DNA from 2 places in the Nicoliella sp. ESL1120 genome. Region 2 is predicted to be linked to the other one. Evidence: a T-box and tRNA genes for the amino acid it is inferred to sense, from the RefSeq annotation. Region 2 holds a T-box; the other holds one or more tRNA genes.
The links. A T-box is a leader RNA that pairs with one kind of tRNA and senses whether it is charged. The one in region 2 lies ahead of pheS (phenylalanine--tRNA ligase subunit alpha), so its partner is inferred to be a tRNA-Phe.
Positions count from the first base shown of each region.

Region 1: it encodes a tRNA-Phe, which carries the amino acid that the T-box ahead of pheS (phenylalanine--tRNA ligase subunit alpha) is inferred to sense. The anticodon was not compared.

Region 1 is NZ_CP196383.1:817,513-827,222, forward strand. Features, by position in the region: rRNA gene ACSYTE_RS03410 (23S ribosomal RNA) at 1-112, shown strand, start outside; rRNA gene rrf (5S ribosomal RNA) at 184-300, shown strand; tRNA gene ACSYTE_RS03420 (tRNA-Val) at 306-378, shown strand; tRNA gene ACSYTE_RS03425 (tRNA-Thr) at 431-503, shown strand; tRNA gene ACSYTE_RS03430 (tRNA-Gly) at 509-580, shown strand; tRNA gene ACSYTE_RS03435 (tRNA-Leu) at 599-684, shown strand; tRNA gene ACSYTE_RS03440 (tRNA-Arg) at 690-763, shown strand; tRNA gene ACSYTE_RS03445 (tRNA-Pro) at 770-843, shown strand; tRNA gene ACSYTE_RS03450 (tRNA-Met) at 877-950, shown strand; tRNA gene ACSYTE_RS03455 (tRNA-Ile) at 960-1,033, shown strand; tRNA gene ACSYTE_RS03460 (tRNA-Ser) at 1,062-1,149, shown strand; tRNA gene ACSYTE_RS03465 (tRNA-Met) at 1,160-1,233, shown strand; tRNA gene ACSYTE_RS03470 (tRNA-Asp) at 1,238-1,311, shown strand; tRNA gene ACSYTE_RS03475 (tRNA-Phe) at 1,320-1,392, shown strand; tRNA gene ACSYTE_RS03480 (tRNA-Gly) at 1,416-1,486, shown strand; tRNA gene ACSYTE_RS03485 (tRNA-Ile) at 1,493-1,566, shown strand; tRNA gene ACSYTE_RS03490 (tRNA-Ser) at 1,570-1,657, shown strand; tRNA gene ACSYTE_RS03495 (tRNA-Glu) at 1,666-1,737, shown strand; tRNA gene ACSYTE_RS03500 (tRNA-Met) at 1,772-1,845, shown strand; tRNA gene ACSYTE_RS03505 (tRNA-Asp) at 1,850-1,923, shown strand; gene ACSYTE_RS03510 (IS3 family transposase) at 1,978-3,303, opposite strand; gene ACSYTE_RS03515 (hypothetical protein) at 3,382-3,873, opposite strand; gene ACSYTE_RS03520 (MBL fold metallo-hydrolase) at 3,941-4,678, shown strand; gene ACSYTE_RS03525 (adaptor protein MecA) at 4,761-5,462, shown strand; gene ACSYTE_RS03530 (competence protein CoiA) at 5,654-6,754, shown strand; gene ACSYTE_RS03535 (DsbA family protein) at 6,771-7,382, opposite strand; gene ACSYTE_RS03540 (GTP pyrophosphokinase) at 7,580-8,188, shown strand; gene ACSYTE_RS03545 (NAD kinase) at 8,190-9,005, shown strand; gene ACSYTE_RS03550 (RluA family pseudouridine synthase) at 8,992-9,710, shown strand, end outside.
Region 2 is NZ_CP196383.1:1,179,218-1,188,927, forward strand. Features, by position in the region: gene mltG (endolytic transglycosylase MltG) at 1-139, opposite strand, end outside; gene pheT (phenylalanine--tRNA ligase subunit beta) at 183-2,597, opposite strand; gene pheS (phenylalanine--tRNA ligase subunit alpha) at 2,611-3,651, opposite strand; T-box leader at 3,694-3,911, opposite strand; gene ACSYTE_RS05000 (winged helix-turn-helix transcriptional regulator) at 3,955-4,293, opposite strand; gene ACSYTE_RS05005 (HD domain-containing protein) at 4,346-4,831, opposite strand; gene ACSYTE_RS05010 (TrmH family RNA methyltransferase) at 4,844-5,611, opposite strand; gene ACSYTE_RS05015 (acylphosphatase) at 5,705-5,977, shown strand; gene yidC (membrane protein insertase YidC) at 6,055-6,969, shown strand; gene ACSYTE_RS05025 (sensor histidine kinase) at 7,014-8,576, opposite strand; gene ACSYTE_RS05030 (response regulator transcription factor) at 8,573-9,259, opposite strand; gene rpmF (50S ribosomal protein L32) at 9,401-9,583, opposite strand; gene ACSYTE_RS05040 (DUF177 domain-containing protein) at 9,637-9,710, opposite strand, start outside.

The sequences.
Region 1 (9,710 bases), 360 kb from region 2:
CATTCCTTTATGGAAGTAAGACCCCTGAAAGATGATCAGGTAGATAGGCTGGAAGTGGAAGTGCAGTGATGCATGGAGCGGACCAGTACTAATTGGTCGAGGACTTAACCAAGTAAGGTTGTTCTCACGGAAGAATAAGATATTATCTAGTTTTGAGAGAACGAAGTTCTCGCAGTTAAATAGTGTGGTGATGATGGCCAGAAGGATACACCTGTTCCCATGTCGAACACAGAAGTTAAGCTTTTGAACGCCAAAAGTAGTTGGGGGATCGCCCCCTGCAAGGATAGGACGTTGCCACGCTTTATGGAGGATTAGCTCAGTTGGGAGAGCATCTGCCTTACAAGCAGGAGGTCACAGGTTCGAGCCCTGTATCCTCCATTCATGAAAATAATCATGTTTGGATTTATAAATATTTTTTAAAGGCTTTTATGCCGACTTAGCTCAGTTGGCAGAGCATCTGTCTTGTAAACAGGGGGTCGGAGGTTCGAATCCTCTAGTCGGCATTGCTGCGGAAGTAGTTCAGTGGTAGAACATCACCTTGCCATGGTGGGGGTCGCGGGTTCGAATCCCGTCTTCCGCTTTGCCAATTCATTATTATGCCGGGGTGGCGGAATTGGCAGACGCACAGGACTTAAAATCCTGCGGTTAGTGATAACCGTACCGGTTCGATCCCGGTCCTCGGCACTTTTGCACCCATAGCGCAACTGGATAGAGTGTCTGACTACGAATCAGAAGGTTGTAGGTTCGACTCCTACTGGGTGCATATATTCGGGAAGTAGCTCAGCTTGGTAGAGCACTTGGTTTGGGACCAAGGGGTCGCAGGTTCGAATCCTGTCTTCCCGATTGAATAAAATTTCAATAGTTTTATTTATAGATCGCGGTGTAGCTCAGCTGGCTAGAGCGTCCGGTTCATACCCGGGAGGTCGAGGGTTCGATTCCCCCTGCCGCGATAGTGACTTGGACCTTTAGCTCAGTTGGTTAGAGCCGACGGCTCATAACCGTCTGGTCGTAGGTTCGAGTCCTACAAGGTCCATTAAGACCTTTAGTTTTAACTTCAATATGGAGGATTACCCAAGTGGCTGAAGGGGGCGGTCTTGAAAACCGCTAGGCGTGTCAAAGCGCGCGAGGGTTCGAATCCCTCATCCTCCTTTTTTATTATCGCGGGATGGAGCAGTTCGGTAGCTCGTCGGGCTCATAACCCGAAGGTCGTTGGTTCAAATCCAGCTCCCGCAATTATGGTCCGTTGGTCCAGTTGGTTATGACGCCGCCCTGTCACGGCGGAGATCACGAGTTCGAGTCTCGTACGGACCGTTCCATATGGCTCGGTAGCTCAGTTGGTAGAGCAACGGATTGAAGCTCCGTGTGTCGGCAGTTCGATTCTGTCCCGCGCCATTTAAAATTAAATACCATATTATGCGGGTATAGTTTAGTGGTAAAACCATAGCCTTCCAAGCTATTGTCGCGAGTTCGATTCTCGTTACCCGCTTTATATGGGCCTATAGCTCAGTTGGTGAGAGCGCACGCCTGATAAGCGTGAGGTCGATGGTTCGAGTCCATTTAGGCCCATATGGAGAAGTACTCAAGTGGCTGAAGAGGTGCCCCTGCTAAGGGTATAGGTCGCGCAAGCGGCGCGAGAGTTCGAATCTCTCCTTCTCCATTTTATATGACCCGTTGGTCAAGTGGTTAAGACACTGCCCTTTCACGGCAGTAACATGGGTTCGAATCCCGTACGGGTCATTTTATATGACGACTAAAAATAAAATAATATTATCGCGGGATGGAGCAGTTCGGTAGCTCGTCGGGCTCATAACCCGAAGGTCGTTGGTTCAAATCCAGCTCCCGCAATTATGGTCCGTTGGTCCAGTTGGTTATGACGCCGCCCTGTCACGGCGGAGATCACGAGTTCGAGTCTCGTACGGACCGTCATAAATAAAAGAGGATTGATCTGACCCCTATAGGTTGGACTAATACTTTTTGCTAGGATATCAATCCCAAATATTGATTTGGTGATTGGTATCCTAGTTTTTCTTTTAATCTATTGTTATTGTAATCCTTAATCCATGTTTTCATCGCATTGATTAAGGATTTTTTGGTATCATAATGCGTATTCATCATTTCAATTTTCATGATATGGAAAAATGATTCCATTTGAGCATTATCTAAACATGTCCCCTTACGGGACATGGACTGAATAGCTTCATATTTGTTTAGTGTTTGAACCCAACTATGACTCTGGTATTGAATTCCTTGATCACTATGCACAATTGAATGCTTAACAGTGTTCTGGATTCTTTTTAGTGCCTGGTTCAACGGCTTTAATGTTAGTTCAACTGTTGGATGGCTGCTAATTCCATATGAAATGATTTTATCAGAATATAAATCCATCACTGGAGAAAGATAAACCCGATGGTTTATATCTTCATTTCCATATCTAAATTCACTTACATCTGTTGTTATCTTCTCTCCAAAACTATTAGATGAAAAATCACCATTTAAAACATTATCAGCAACATGGCCTACTTGGCCATGGTAAGAGTTATATTTACGTTTTCTTTTTCCAAATAGTTGGCACTGTAAACTGTATTTTTGCATAATTCTCTGGACTCTTTTGTGATTAACATGGTATCCATTATTGTTAAATAATGCTGTTATTCTTCTATAACCATAAGCAGGATGATCCTTAACAGCCTTTTTCACCTCAGTATCAAACTCATCATTTATTTTCGAAAGCGAAGCTTTTCTATGATGATAATAACTACTTTTAGGGAATGAAATTGATGATAATATTCTAGAAATTGCAACATCACTAAATTTTTTCACTAATAAATCAATACTTTCGTATTGATTATTAGTGCTTAGTAATTTTTCATAGGATAGTTTAATCGATAAAGCTAAATTTTGCTTTTTTAACAGTTTAATTTGCTTTACAGCGCTATTTGTGAGAACATTCTTTTGATGGGACTTACGTTTATTCATTAAATATAGGCTTCCATTCTCTAATCTCCGTTGCCATGTAAAGATGCTCGACGGAGATGCAATATTAAAATGAAGTGCTGTTTCTGGATACGACTTGTGGTAGAGGTGCATCCATTTCAGCACTTTTAATTTATACATATAAGAATATTCTTGATTATAATGTTTTGCAATAAGCGCTTTTTTACCAAATTTTTTATACGTCTTTACCCACGAGTAGATTGTTGCAACACCCTTAATGCCATATTTATGGTTCAACGTAGTTGATCCAACTCCAGAAAGGTATTCTAAAACAACTTTCAATCTAAATTCATAACTATATTTTGCCAAAATAAAGACCCCCGTATGCTGAACATTTTCTGTCCAACATACGGGGGTCTCTTCAGATATCTTAGTTGATATCCTCTTTTATTTAACATAATGATAAATAGTTTCAAAGTAATTAGTATTAATTTCATCTTTGAAGTTAAATAAGTAATCAGCAGTTTTATTACGATACCAATTAGCAACTTTTTTATCATCATTCCATGTTGTTAAAATGACACGTTTAGATAATTTATTATCTGTATATAAGGAATAAATTGAGCTCATTCCATCTGGTAATGAATTGTTATTAATAACATTATTAATTTTAGCATCCAAAATCTTTTGTTGATTTTCGTCTAGATCAACACTAATATAACTAATCGAATCATGCCAATTGTCATTTCCCATTTGACTAATTACGCTATAGTTAATGGGACTATTAAAAATAGTTTTTTGATTAGATAAATCAATTAGTTCAAAACTATCAAAATTACTAATTGAATTAAAAAGCAGTAGTTCATGACTTTTATTTTGATTCATGATGTTTTCTAAATAACTTTTACTACCAAAAGTGACATAAATGTTAGCTATCATTTTCACTCCCCCTTTACATATATTATACTAGTAACTGAATATATTAAAACAAAGGAGCATTATGATTATGAAAGTAAGGGTTCTTGGATTTTATGGAGGCTATCCTACCAATGGGATTGGAACTAGTAGCTATTTAGTTCAAAGTGGTGATTTTAACCTTTTATTGGACTGTGGAAGCAATGCATTAAACGAGCTACAAACCGTTATTGATCCACTAAAGTTAGATGCTGTAATTTTATCACATTATCATCATGATCATACTGCTGATATTGGTGTTTTACAGTACTATTGGCAATTGAACCCAGATGGTCGTAAAGAGCCAGTTTTACCCATTTACGGGCATACTGAAGATCCAATTAATTTTGCAACTTTAAATTGGGCAAATTCAACCGAAGGAATTGGATATAATGATATAAATCCAATAACAGTTGGGCCATTCACAATTTCATTTTTAAGAACCCATCATCCAGTTCCAGCATTTGCAATGAGAATTATTGATAAAGATGGAAAAGTTTTAGTTTTTACTGCTGATACTAGTTATTTTGACGGATTAATTCCATTTTCTCAAGATGCAGACTTATTAATTACCGATACAAATTTCTTTGCTGCCAAAAAGGGTTTAAAATGGCATATGACATCAAAAGAATCAGGGGATCTTGCTAAAAATGCGAATGTAAAGAAACTAATGCTTAGTCATTTACCACAAAAGGGGGACTTAAAACAGCTTGTAGAAGAAGCTAAGCTACAAACTGGATCTAATTGCGAAGTTTATAGAGCAATTCAAGATGAAACAATTATTTTATAAAAAAAGTGCTAATAGCTTTTATTTTAGTATGAATGTGAGATAATAGTAATAGTATTTTATTGTGCTAAGGAGGTGCTCATCTATGGAAATGGATAGAATTAATGACAATACCATCAGAGTTCTAATTAACAATGATGATTTAAGTGCTCATGGCATTACCGTACTAGATCTATTAGGTGACCATAAGCAAATTGAAGAATTCTTCTATAGCATTTTAGATGAAATTGATACTGATCATCAGTTCCAAGGTGACAACGAAGCTTTGACTTTTCAGGTATTACCAAATAAAAATGGGCTTGAATTATTTATTAGCAAAGCTGATCCAGATGATCCGGATAAAACTCGTCGAACTAATGACACGGTTACTGATTATATTAAAAATCAACTTCAAAATCGTGATGTAAATGATTTATCAGATATTTTTGATGAAGATGATTCTTCAAAAGAAAATGAAAATGAGATTGAAAAACCACGTCGAAGAACTTCTTACGAAGATTTAATTGTTGTGTTTAATTCCTTTGAAGATTTTATAGCATTATCAAAGCGATTAAGAATTGAGAGTGGTTCTTCTAATTTATATCTTTATGATGGTAAATACTATTTAGAAATGATGTTTTTCCGTAATCTTGATGGTTCGGGTGATGAGGTTCTTGATAATCAAATTGCTTTATCACTTGAATTTGGAAATAAGGCTAACGTTACTTCAGAAGTATTAAGTGAATATGGTAAAAGAATCATGGATACTAGTGCGTTAGAGCTAGCTAGATATTATTTTAAAGATTAATATTTAACTTATTGATAAGGACTGATTTCGATAATTTATCGAAACCAGTTTTTTTTTTATTTTATCCGATAGGGTGTTGCTTTAATTGTTTCTTCATTACTAATAAGCAAAATGGTTAGCGCCGAATTTACGATGTTTTATTCATTATATTTGAGCTTTTTCCCGTACTTTTTAGTGGAGGGATCAATAAAATGTTAATTGCATATAATGAATTTGGTAAAATGATTTCAGCTGATGATGTTGATATCAATAATGAATCTTTTTATTGTGTTAGTTGTAAAGAACCATTGATTCTTAAAAGGGGTTCAATTAAAGTTAATCACTTTGCACATCAAAGAGGCAGTGATTGCTCTTCATTTAGCGAAGGAGAGACATCTGAACATTTAATTGGAAAAAAACAATTATTTAATTTTTTTAAATTCAGCAACCCAATTCTAGAACATTATTTTAATAATTTAAAACAACGTCCAGATATTTTATTAGAAAATAATTTAATAATTGAATTTCAATGTAGTCCAATAAGTAACAAGCGACTATTAGAAAGGTTGTCAGGCTATCATTCAATTAATCATCAATCAATTTGGATTCTTGGACTACCATATTTAAAGAGAAATAATAGTTATAAAAAGTTAAAACAGTTTTTAAGATATAATCGTAAATTAGGATTTTATCTTTTGTACTGGGACTTTAAACGGGAACAAATGGAAATTCATCATCATGTTCGATTAATAATTGGTAAACTTGATTATCAAATAAAATTTATATCAAATTTCCAAGAATTCAAAATATTTATCAACCAAGATATTAAAGGTAATATTGATATAAACTTTAAGATGTTGAATGATAGATTGGTTAATAGAATCAAGGCAATGCAAAATTCGTTAATTTATAATCAAAATCGGTTAGATTCGATTCAAAATTTATGTTATGAAAATGGATTTAATATTGTGGGATATCCAATATTATTAGATTTTCCAATTATTGAAGCACCGATTATGGGTAAAAAATTAATTCAATTTAAAATTGTAATGTTAATATATCTAAAGATTTATAGATCGGTCAAAATTAGTGATTTAATAAACAAGGTTAATGCTTTTATTGGGATTGATCAGCATTTTTGTATGATAGATAATAGTGTTATTAACTATTTTATATTGAGGATTTTAAGTTTTTGGGATGAACAAGGGGTAGTTAATTTGAATCAACAATCTGTTATTCTAAAACAGATGCCAAATTGGTATGCTTCTTATGATTTAAAAATTGCTGCCCTGTTAGACAAAAAAGGGAATTAGCCCAATCGCTAATTCCCTAAATAATGTGTAAATTCGGAGTTATGTTATTTTTAACTATTTTTTGTTTTTCGTTGAATAATCCGTCTCTTTTACAAATATTAAACAAATCTTTATAATTAACTTGGTTCATTAAAATACCTGATTCAAAGGAATCACAGTCAAAGATAACTGCAGATGCTGGTTCTTTAATATTCATTTCATTAGCTAATTTTTGATCAGCCTTAAATGCATTAATTGCAAGTTCTGATCTACGATCCTCACTAAACATTTCTATATCTAATCCAGCATCTTCAGCAACTTTAAATGCAATTTCATCTGTATATTTATGATTTTTTTGAATCAACTCTTCTTGAAGTCCAATTAAAAATTTACGACCACATTTGCGTCCTTGAAATAGAGAAGCTTTATAGTCAAGAACGGTATCGTATTCAATTTTAAAATTTTTGCTTTCGTTCATTGGTCGCTTGTTATTGTTTAAATATCGATTTCGAATAATTTGCATATTCAACATTGGAATGAACTGAAATGAAAAATTTTTATCAAGGTCATCAGCTAATTTTAAAATAACATGCTCGGCTTTAAAGCAATCATTGCATAATGGATCCACAAATAAATAAGCTTCGAGCATAACAATTCCTCCTTTCAAAGATCGATAATAATAACAAGCGATTTTATTAATTCAATGTATAGAATAACAAATTTATAATAAAAAACAAAATATTTGCTTTAAAACACAAATATTATTTAAAAACACTTTCAAGTGCTTGTATTAATGTGATTGTGTTAAAATTAGTAAGGTTACTATATTCAAAGGAGGGTGATTTAATGGAAGATTGGAAGGCATTCTTGTTCCCATATCAACAAATTGTTGATGAGCTAAAAACAAAACTTCGTGGAATAAGAGCTGAGTTTATTAATGAAAACCGTAGATCACCAATCGAATTTGTCACAGGGAGAGTTAAGCCTGTAGACAGCATTAAAGAAAAAATGCAACGCCGTTATATCGAAGAATCTAGATTAAGACAAGATATGGAAGATATTGCTGGATTAAGAATTATTTGTCCGTTCATTGAAGATATTTACTATGTAGTTGATTTGCTTAGGCAAAGGTCAGATTTAAATATTTTAGAAGAACGCGATTACGTTCATAATGAAAAAGCAAGCGGTTATCGCTCATATCATATGGTTTTTGAATACACTGTTCAAAGTATTGATGGTCCTGAAGTGCTACTTGCAGAAATTCAAGTTCGAACACTTGCAATGAATTTCTGGGCAACGGTTGAGCATTCAATTAACTATAAGCATCAGGGAAATTTTCCTGAAGTACTTGAAAAAAGACTCCAAAACGTTGCAAATACAACGTATAAACTTGATGAAGAGATGTCATCAATTAGAAAAGAACTAGCAGAATATCAAGACAATAAGGAAGATTGAAATGAAAGTTGCAATTTTTAGTAACAATGGTGGGACTTCAAATGAAGTTGCTTTAAAATTAAAAAATAAAATTATTGATTCACCTAAATTAGAAATCGATGTATTAAATCCAGAAATCGTAATATCAGTTGGTGGTGATGGAACTTTATTATCTGCATTTCATCACTATAATGACGCTCTTGATCGAATTAGATTTGTTGGTATTCATACTGGTCATCTGGGATTTTATACAGATTGGCGTGATTATGAAGTTGAACAATTGATTCGTAGTTTGGAAGAGGATAATCGTCAGAGTGTTTCATATCCACTGTTGTCGATTAAAGTTAACTATGCTGATGGTGGGGCGTATGATGAACTTTTAGCTTTAAATGAATCAACATTTAAAAGAGTTAGTAGTACCATGGTAACTGATGTATATATCAAAGATGAATTTTTTGAAAAATTCAGAGGAGATGGATTATGTATTTCTACTCCTACTGGATCGACTGCATATAATAAGGCAGTTGGTGGGGCAATTATCAATCCCCAATTAAATGCGATTCAAGTTTCGGAAATGGCATCGATTAATAATCGGGTGTTCAGAACAATGGGTTCCCCAATTATTATTCCACCTAACGAATGGATTACGCTCATTCCAGATAATAAAGAAAATAATATTTTAACTTGTGATCAGATGCTAGTTAAGGACCGTCCAATTGAATCTATCAGTTATCAAATATCTGAACAAAGAATTGCGTTTGCTCAGTATCGACATACTCATTTCTGGAAACGAGTTGGGAATTCATTTATTGGTGTAAACAATAATGACAAAATTTAATTGGGCGTATGATGGGGATTCTCCCAAAAGGGTTCGGACGCTTTTAATTGAACATGGAGTAACTAGAACTTTGTTAAAGAAGGTCAAGTTTCATGGTGGTAAAATAATTGTAAATGGCGAAGAGCAGCGTGCTAATTACATGTTATCAGGTGGGGATGTCGTAACATTAGTTTTACCACCAGAATTAAATAATGACCATGTGCCAGCATCCTTTTTACCAATTGATATTGCATATGAGGATGAACATTTTTTAGTAGTTAATAAGCCGCCATTTTTATCGACTGTTCCTAACCATAATTATGCTGGAGATACTTTAGTTAATCGGGTAAAGGGATATTACTTAAATCAGCATTATTCTAATCTTAAAATTCATGTTGTTACCAGGTTAGATAAGGATACTAGTGGACTTGTGATCTTTGCAAAGCACCATCTTTCGCATTCTGTTTTGGATAAGCAGTTGAAGCAGCATTCAATTGTTAAAATGTATACCGCAATTGTTGAGGGTCGATTTGATTATCAACATGGTGAAATCGATTTACCGATTGGTAGGGATGATGATTCCTTTGTTAAAAGAATTGTTCGGGATGATGGAAAACCATCTAAAACCGAGTTTTGGCAACTTGATTATGGGAATGCTGATTCTTTGCTACGGATTCGTTTACATACAGGTCGAACGCACCAGATCAGAGTTCACTTTTCAAGTAT
Region 2 (9,710 bases):
TTTTAATGTAATTATGCCCTAAAAATACAATGAATATGAATAAAATGATTAAAATCGAAACGATCCAAAGAATGATCTTTTTACCAAACTTAGCAACTTCCTGCGGATCTTGATCAGAATCAGAATGATGTTCGCTCAATTAATCCGCCCCCAATCGTTTTGAACATTTGAGCGGGTTCAAATTAACGAATTGTGACGTCAAATTCATTTTGCAGTGCCTTTGTAACCTTTTCAAATGCTTTATTAACATCATCATCAACCATTGTATCATGCTTATTTTGATAGGTAAGTGAATATGCAACTGATTTTTTACCAGCTGGAATCCCCTTGCCTTCGAAAATATCAAAGAGGTGGACGTCAGTTAAAAATGCGCCCCCCCGTTTCTTGATGACGGATATGATCTGTTGGTTCGTAACCGATTGATCAACTAGCATTGCGATATCACGACTAACTGAAGGATATTTAGAAATGGCTGTTGATTGTTGGTCTTGTTTAGGCATATCAATTAGCTGTTGTAGATCAAATTCAAATCCATAGGTCGCCTTGATCTTGTATTGCTTAGCGACACTCGGATGAATCTGGCCCACAAACCCTACAAAGTGTCCGTGGACATAAACGTTAGCTGTCCGCCCTGGGTGCATGTCTGAATATTGATCGGTAGCCTTATACTCAACATCTCCGGCAACGTTCAATTCAGCTAACAATAAATCGACGATTCCCTTAATTTGATAGAAGTCGGTCTCAGTCGACTTATGATCCCAAGCACTAGGGGTCAAAGAACCCGTAATTACCCCGGCAACGTGTTCCACTTCAATTGGCCGTGATTGTGATTCTTCATCCTTATAAAAAACGCGTCCTTGTTCATATAAAGCTACATCGTTGACGCTGCGGGCTTGATTATATGCAATATCATCTAATAACCCACTTAAGAGGTTCATCCGAAGGGTCGTATGATCGCTACTCATTGGGAAACTTAGGTTCGTAGCAAAACTTGGCCGCATCATAAATGAAGCTGCCTTATCAGCGGAAGTTAATGCATATGAAATCGCATGGGTCAATCCAGCGCCCTCTAAAACGTTGCGCGTTTTTCTAATTAGCGCTTGTTTAGGCGTTAGGCGACCAACCGTCGTCCGACTAAGTGGCAATGTACTAGGGATGTTATCGTAGCCATAAATTCTTGCAACTTCTTCGAACAGGTCAGCTGGGATACTGATGTCCCAACGTCTCACTGGCACGGTCACGGTATATTCACCACTATTTTCCACAACTGAAAAGCCTAATCGTTCAAAGATTGCAGTGATTTGAGAAATGCTTAGTTCAGTTCCTAATACCTGATTGATCCGCGCAGCAGTAGTTTTAACCACGCGTGGTTGGGCATGGTCATCGCTGGCCGTTACCATTCCATTTTCAACGACCGCGTTCCCATCAGTACTAATCAACTCAGCAGCGGCATTCAAAGCTTCTTGAACACTACCATGATCAACACCTCTTTCAAAGCGTTGGGAAGCATCAGTATGAATCAAATGACGTTGTGCAGTCTTTCTGACCTTGACTGGATCAAAAGTAGCACTTTCTAACACAACGGTCTTGGTATCAGCAGTCACTTGGCTATCAAAACCACCCATTACTCCAGCTAACGCCACTGGTTGCTTAGCATCTGCCACCACGATGTCATCTGCCACCAATTCATTATCATTTTCATTTAGGGTCTTTAATTGTTCCCCGTCCTTGGCGTGCCGAACGACCAACTGATGATCCACGAGTTGATCGTAATCATAAGCATGCATCGGTTGTCCATACTTGAGCATGATGTAATTAGTAGCATCAACAACGTTATTAATTGGCTTAATTCCAGCATTCCAAAGCCGAATCTGCAACCAGAGGGGGCTACTTTGAACCTTGACGTTCGATAATACCCGTACGTTAAAGTTCGGTGCGATGGAATCATCAGCAGTAGCACTAATCAGATCGCTAGTTTTATTGCTACCAGTTTCCTTTAAATCAGGATGGTCTAATTTCAGTGGTAAATCATAGATCGCTGCTAGTTCATGGGCCGTGCCGTAAATGCTTAACATATCTCCACGGTTAGGGGTAACGTCTAGGTCGATCAATTCATCGTCCATCCCGATGTATGGATAAACATCATCGCCCACCTTAGCATCTGATGGCAGGAAGTAAATTCCTTCTGACCATTCCTTTGGGACCACATCCTTAGCAAAACCAATTTCATCTAACGCACAAAGCATCCCGTTGGAAACTACGCCCCGCATTTTACTACGTTTGATTTTTAAGTTATCGCCAACCCTAGCGCCTACTTCAGCGACGATCACCTTTTTATCAACTTGAACGTTCGGTGCACCACACACGATTTGAATCGGTTCATCTTCACCAACATCAACTTGGCAAATATGCAGGTGATCTGAATCGGGATGGTCTTCCATTGAAACGACCTTCCCAACTACTAATTTTTTAAGCCCGTCAGCTGGACGCACTACGCCATCAACTTCAACGGCCGTTCTTTCGATCTTTTCGGCTAATTTATCGACAGGGACGTTCAAGTCCAGGTATTCTTTTAGCCATTTATAAGAAACAAGCATGTTTTAACACTCCTTAGTTAAATTGAGATAGGAAGCGGACATCATCTAAATAGAAGTCCCGAATATCTGAGACCCCGTATTTCAACATTGCAAGCCGATCAGGTCCTAAACCGAATGCAAAGCCAGTGTATTTTTCAGGATCGACGCCTGCATTTTTCAAGACGTTTGGGTGCACCATTCCAGCCCCCAAAACTTCAATCCAGCCGCTGCCCTTACATACGCTACAACCCTTACCCATACAATTAAAACAGGTAATATCAGCCTCAACTGATGGTTCGGTAAATGGGAAGTAACTTGGCCGTAGCCGCACGTTAAATTTGTCGCCAAATAACTCATGGGTCAATAGTTCCAAGGTCCCCTTTAGATCACTCATCGTAACGTTTTCAGAAACCACCATTCCTTCAACTTGATGGAATTGATGTGAGTGAGTGGGATCATCGGTATCACGTCGATAAACAACCCCTGGTGAGATCATCTTTAGTGGGCCCTTGTCGAAGTCATGCTTTTCAAGCGTCCGCGCTTGCATTGGTGATGTTTGGGTCCGCATCAAGATTTCATCTGTAATGTAAAAAGTATCTTGCATATCACGTGCTGGATGGTCCTTTGGTAGGTTCATCATTTCGAAGTTATACTTATCTTCTTCCACTTCTGGACCGCTAAGCACTGAATAACCCATCCCTAAGAACAAGTCCGTAATTTCATCAATGATCGACTGAATGACATGGGGATGACCCTTGGCTACTGGTGTACCAGGCAACGTCACGTCAATTTTTTCATTAGCCAATTGAGCATTCAATCGCTTGGCTTCTAATTCAGCGACCTTAGCATCCAATGCAGTTTGTAGGTCATCTCTAATCTTATTAGCATAGCTACCGACCTTGGGCCGTTCTTCAACTGCAAGGTCTTTGATCCCCCGTAACGCCTTAGTAATGGGACCCTTTTTCCCCAATAGCTTTACCTTTATATTTTCATGAATTGCTTTAATATCAGTCGCATCATTGATGGCTTTAATTCCACGATCATGAATTTGACTTAATTCATCCTTTAAACTCATCTTTATCCTCCTTAATTGCACAAAAAAAGCCTCATCCCTACAAAAAGGGACGAAGCTGCGCGGTACCACCCTACTTTAGATGCTAGATCAAAGCCATCTACTCTCAAAATCAATAACGGTGATCACCGGATATTTTTTGTTCATTAACAAACTCCCAATATCTGTTCAGAAAATGAATTCAATCGACCTATAGCTACTTTCAGCATCTATAGCTTCTCTGTGAAACGGTCAACCTACTAATTTTTCATCGAAACATATCTAGTTTGATATTAAACTATTCATAGCAATTAATCAAGCCTATTTTTAGGCGAACCACTTATTCGCCCAATTATGAACTGAGCTCATAATGGGCTCTAGCTCTAGTCCCTTTGCGGTCAATTGATATTGGATCAATGAAGAATCCTTAAATGTATTTCTGGAAACGATTCCTTCGGCCTCTAGTTCTTTAAGGCGTTCAACTAAAACTCGATCACTACACTTACTAATCGTCTTAGCAATGTTCTTAAATCTGAGGGGGCCTTCATTTAGTAATGTTTCGATGATCAATCCATTCCATTTTTTGCCTAAAATCGCAAATGTCTTTTGAAACTTTGGGCAAAGGTGAAAATCTGGAGCACATTGATCAGCTTTTAATTCGTCCATAAAAAATCCCTCCTGTAATAAATAATCATGTATTATCCATTTTATCGATATTTCAAATTTTTTCAAATATTTTCCTTACTTTTCGGTTAAACGGTCCTAAAAATTCATGAATTGCTGCATAATCATCGACTAATGATACAATAACGCTCTCTTTGTATTTTGGTCGTGCCAATGTAAAGCCCCACATATGTTTTAATATAATGTCGCGTTCCATTGGTGAAAGCTCAGTTATTTTTTCAGCGTTCTTTAATGCTACGCGGGGATGAATAAAGGCGTGTGAACCTAAATTGAACTTAGTGACCCGCCAGTCATAAAAGAAAAAATCGTGTAACAATCCCCCACGTGCAATGGCCCGATAGTTCAAATGGAATTTTTTAGCAATTCGATAGCTAACGTATGAAACGTAAATCGAATGATTAAGCCTGGTAGAGTGATGGTGTTGGACGATCGTGGCCATCCGCTTTACTAACGGTTGCGCCAATAAATCTGAAACGATTGAGACGTACTCCTTATCATTGCGCCAATTAGAAGCATCCAAAATGATTCCTCCCTACTTTTGTAAGTGAAACATTACGATTCCAGCAGCAATCGCCACGTTCAAGGATTCAGCATTTCCCTTCATTGGGATAAATAAATTAGCATCAGTGGTCGCAAGCAACGCCGATTGCATTCCATTGCCCTCGTTGCCCATTACCAATGCAAAGTTGGATTGTGGAGTAATTGTACTTAGCGCAACGGCGTTCGGATTTAACTCAGTCCCATAAACTGGATAACCCTGTTCATGATATTCGTTAATCCATTCAGCGAGGTCTGCTTCAGCAATTTGAACGTGGAACTGGCTGCCCTGCATTGCTCGTGATACCTTTGGAGAATACTGACTAGCCGTTCCAGAACCAAAAACGACTCCAGTTAGCCCCATTGCATCGGCAGTCCGAACCATCGTTCCGATATTACCTGGATCTTGAACTTGATCCAATAGTAGCCATCCGCCTTGAGCATAATTAGCTGCTACTTGGGCACTCGGCTGAATTTCAACCACGGCAAAAATGCCCTGGGGGGTTTTAGTATCACTAATGTGGTTCGCAACTTCATTAGTCACTACGACATAATCATATTTATCAACAAAGAAATCCCCGTCAGCATCTAGCCGCGCTTGGGTCACGATTATCGTAACGATTGGTTGATCATAATTAATGGCTTCAGAAACTAAGTGCCATCCCTCTAATAGGTATTGGCCAGCCCCTTGGCGCCCGTGTTTGGTTTTTAATTTCGTCCAGGCTTTGACCTGGCGATTTTGATTTGATGTAATTTTTTCCATTATTTTCTCCTGTATAATCCGCAATTAATATTCTAACATATTTATTGTGATATAATTTTATTGTTAACTATTTTTTAAGTAAGAGGTAATGAAATGAAACCAACTTTAGAATTAATCGTTTATGGAACCGTCCAAGGGGTCGGATTCAGATGGGCAACCAAACAAGTTGCTGAACAACTCAATATTAATGGTTCCGTCGAGAACCTAGCGGATGGATCAGTACGGATTTTGGCTCAAGGTGAGCACAAACAATTAGATCAATTCGTAGATCAAGTTAGACAACCATCAAACAGTGCTGCAGAGGTAACTGATATTAACCTTAGTTTCACTAAGCACGATGCTTTTCATAATTTTACCACGATTTAATTTGCAAATTCGCCGTGATTAAATTACGATATTTAAATAGCATATTATGATGATTATAGGAAGGATTTTTGATTTAAATGAAAAAGTTAAAACGACTGAGTGCACTAGCAATGGCTGGTTCATTAGTCCTATTATTAAGTGGTTGTGTCCAAACCGATAAGAACGGCCAACCATACGGATGGTATTATGATCTATTCGGTAAAACAGGCGAAAGCATCATGAATTTGATCGCTAAGTTCGTTGGTGGTTATGGTTGGGCATTGATCGTCCTTACCGTATTAGTTAGATTAGTGCTATTGCCACTGATGGTTAATCAAATGCGTAAGTCTACTACTCAACAAGAAAAGATGAGCCTGTTAAAACCACAACTAGATGAAATCAAAAAACATCAAAAGGCTGCTAAAACCCAAGAAGAACAGGCAGCTGCCAGCCAAGCAATGATGTCACTATACCGTGAAAATGGGGTCAGCATGACTGGTGGAATCGGATGTTTACCAATTTTGATTCAACTACCAGTGTTCGCCGCACTGTACGAAGCAATTCGATTCTCACCCGAACTTTCCAAAACCATTTTCTTTGGAATCAAGCTTGGCGATAAAAACATCGCATTAGCAATCCTCTCATTCGTTGCTTATATTATTCAGGCCTTATTATCCAAACAGGGACTACCAAAAGAACAACAAAAACAAATGCAGGCAATGCTATTCATTAGTCCCATCTTCATATTAATAATTGCCTTTCAAGCTCCTGCTGGATTGGGAATCTACTTCTTCATTGGCGGAATTTTTGCATGTATCCAAACCCTGATCATTAATCTGTACCGTCCAAAGATCAGAAGAGAAGTGGCCGAAGCTGCTAAAAAAAATCCACCGAAAAAAGTTGATTTATCATCCTTAGTAGCCACAGAAAATAAGCCTAAGCAAACTAATCAATCCAGTAATAATAACCAGAGAAATCGGAACCGTAATGCTGGAAAACAAAATCGCAAGTAAATAAAAAGAATTGATAATTTTAAAATTATCAATTCTTTTTTTATCTACAGGTTAGCTTCATTATTATTTTCAGCATCCCTTGCTTCTAATGCCAATCGTTGTTCCTTGCTTAAAATTGGCAATGAGACACTAAAAATCGAACCCGAACCAACTGAACTTTCGACGGCAATCTTACCATGGTAAGCCTCAACCAATCGTTTTGCGATCGATAGACCTAATCCATTACCACCTTGATCACGGCTTCTTGACTTATCAACTCGATAGAAACGATCAAAAACATTGCGCATATTTTCTTGACTGATTCCTTCACCGAAGTCTTGAACCGATAATTCAACACTTCGCATATTGCGGGATAATGAAACGTGAATGATCTTACGCTCGGCTGAATATTTAACCGCATTGTCCAGAAGAATAATCAATAACTGTTCGAGATGGTTACGGTAGATCTGTGCATAAACCGGTTTTCTAACGTCATTATCAAACGTGAAGTTAAAGTCTGGATGCAACATCTTAAAATCATTAAATTGCTGTTCCACCACTTCTTCAACATTCGTGATGCGATCTCGATAATTTAAACTGGCCTGTTCCACACGGGATAGCTCAAGCATCTCATTAATCAAGCTTTTCATTCGATTAATTTCAGCAATCGATGAATCAATCGACTCATCAAGCACGACTTGATCTTTTTTCCCCCAACGCTTTAGTAAGTCCATGTGGCCTTGAATCACCGCCACAGGCGTTCTTAATTCATGTGAAACATCTTCTACAAAGCGTTGCTGTTGCTCAATATAGCGTTGCATCGTATCAAGCATTTCATTGAACAGGGTCCCTAAATCAGTTAATTCATCATTTTGATTTAGCTTGGGCACCCGCTTAGAAGTCTTCGGGGAATCACTAACTTCATCGATGGTGCGCCTAATTTTATTAATTGGTCGTAGCAAGTAAGCAGCCATAGCATACGCTAGTAGTGATGATATCGCAGTTGTCATGATCAATAATAATAGTAAAATAGCGACTAACTTGTTCGTTGATGAGTGATAATCATTTAACTGATCAACGATTCGAACGTAACCAACCACGCTCCGCGTTCCCCGTTTAAAGATGGGCGCATCACCAATTAACACAAGTGAATGGTTCACTCGATCGCTGTACACCCGTTTACTAATGATCGAATGCGTCAACGGCTTCGGATTAGAATTACCCACCATAAATAAAGACTGTTTTTTCGCATCGGAAACACTGATCGAAGTGTTATTACGCGATAAATCGTTGAACACTGAATCAGGAGCCACTAATTGGTCATCGCGCTGATTTGGATTTAAGCGCGGTGATAATACATTGTAAACGTTATCGTGATCGAACTTATCGAGTGATTCCAAACGATTCGTAACGCTATTCAAAGTACTTTTGACATGGTCCATTTCCTGATCTAATAATACATCAGAAAAGCGATTATAAATTAAGAATGAAAAAATTGATACAACTAGAAAAACAACTACCGACGTGCCGACAGACCATTTCCATTTTAAGGAAATCCATCTTCTCCCGTTACTAACGTCATCAGATGATGCGTTTTGTGATTGTTGCTTATCTTGTTTTGAAATCATGAACGCATCACGTATCCTGTCCCACGCACGGTTTGAATGTAACTCTTGTCGCCGTCGCGATCAATTTTATTTCTCAGGTAACGAATGTAAACATCAACCACGTTCGTTTCAGCATCTGAATCGTAACCCCACACCTTGTTCAAGAGAACGTCACGTGCTAAGACAACGTTTACATTTTCCATTAACGTTAATAGTAATTCGTACTCCCGCTTGGTAAGGTCAATTACCTCGTCACCACGCCGCACGATCCGACTTTCCTTTTCGATCGTAAGGTCCTTAAAGTGAACCACCTTTTGTTCTTGGGCTTTTTGATGACCTTCGATCTTAATTCTCCGTAAGAGGGCCCGAATCCGCGCAAGTAATTCTTCAATTGCAAATGGCTTTACGATGTAATCATCGGCTCCATGATCGAATCCAGATACCCGATCAATTACTGAGTCACGTGCGGTCATCATAATAATTGGGGTATCCTTCTTTTCACGTAATCGCCGTGCCACTTCCATTCCGTTCAATTTAGGAAGCATTAAATCGAGTAAAATGACATCAAAGTCATCATTAATTGCTTCTTCAAGTCCATCCCGACCGTTTCCAGCAACCGTAACGTCATATCCTTCATGCTTTAGCTCTAATTCAACGAAACGAGAGAGACTTTTTTCATCTTCAACAATCAATACATTGGTCATAACTGTCCCACCTTCAATTTTTTCATATAATTCCATTTTAACATAAATTAGATATTTTTAAGCAACGTCTAATCGTTTTAGCAGAAAAATAAAAAGCTTTCAGAACCCATGGTGTTCTGAAAGCTTTTTTAATCCTGATAATTAGTTATTAGTGTTACTAATAACATCTTTACCATCGTAATAACCACAACTTGGGCAAACGAAGTGTGACTTACGTAATTCACCACAATTTGGGCATGGAGTCAAACCAGGGACATTCAACTTAATGTGACCCCGACGCATGCGCTTCTTAGCTTTAGAAGTTCTTCTTGCTGGTACAGCCAATATAAACCCCTCCTTCTTTTTAAAATATCCACTAGTGAAATTTTTAAGCCTTACTAATCTTGATTAAAGAAATCTTTTAACTTGGTAAGACGTGGATCAACTGGTTTATCATCTGTCTTAGGATGTT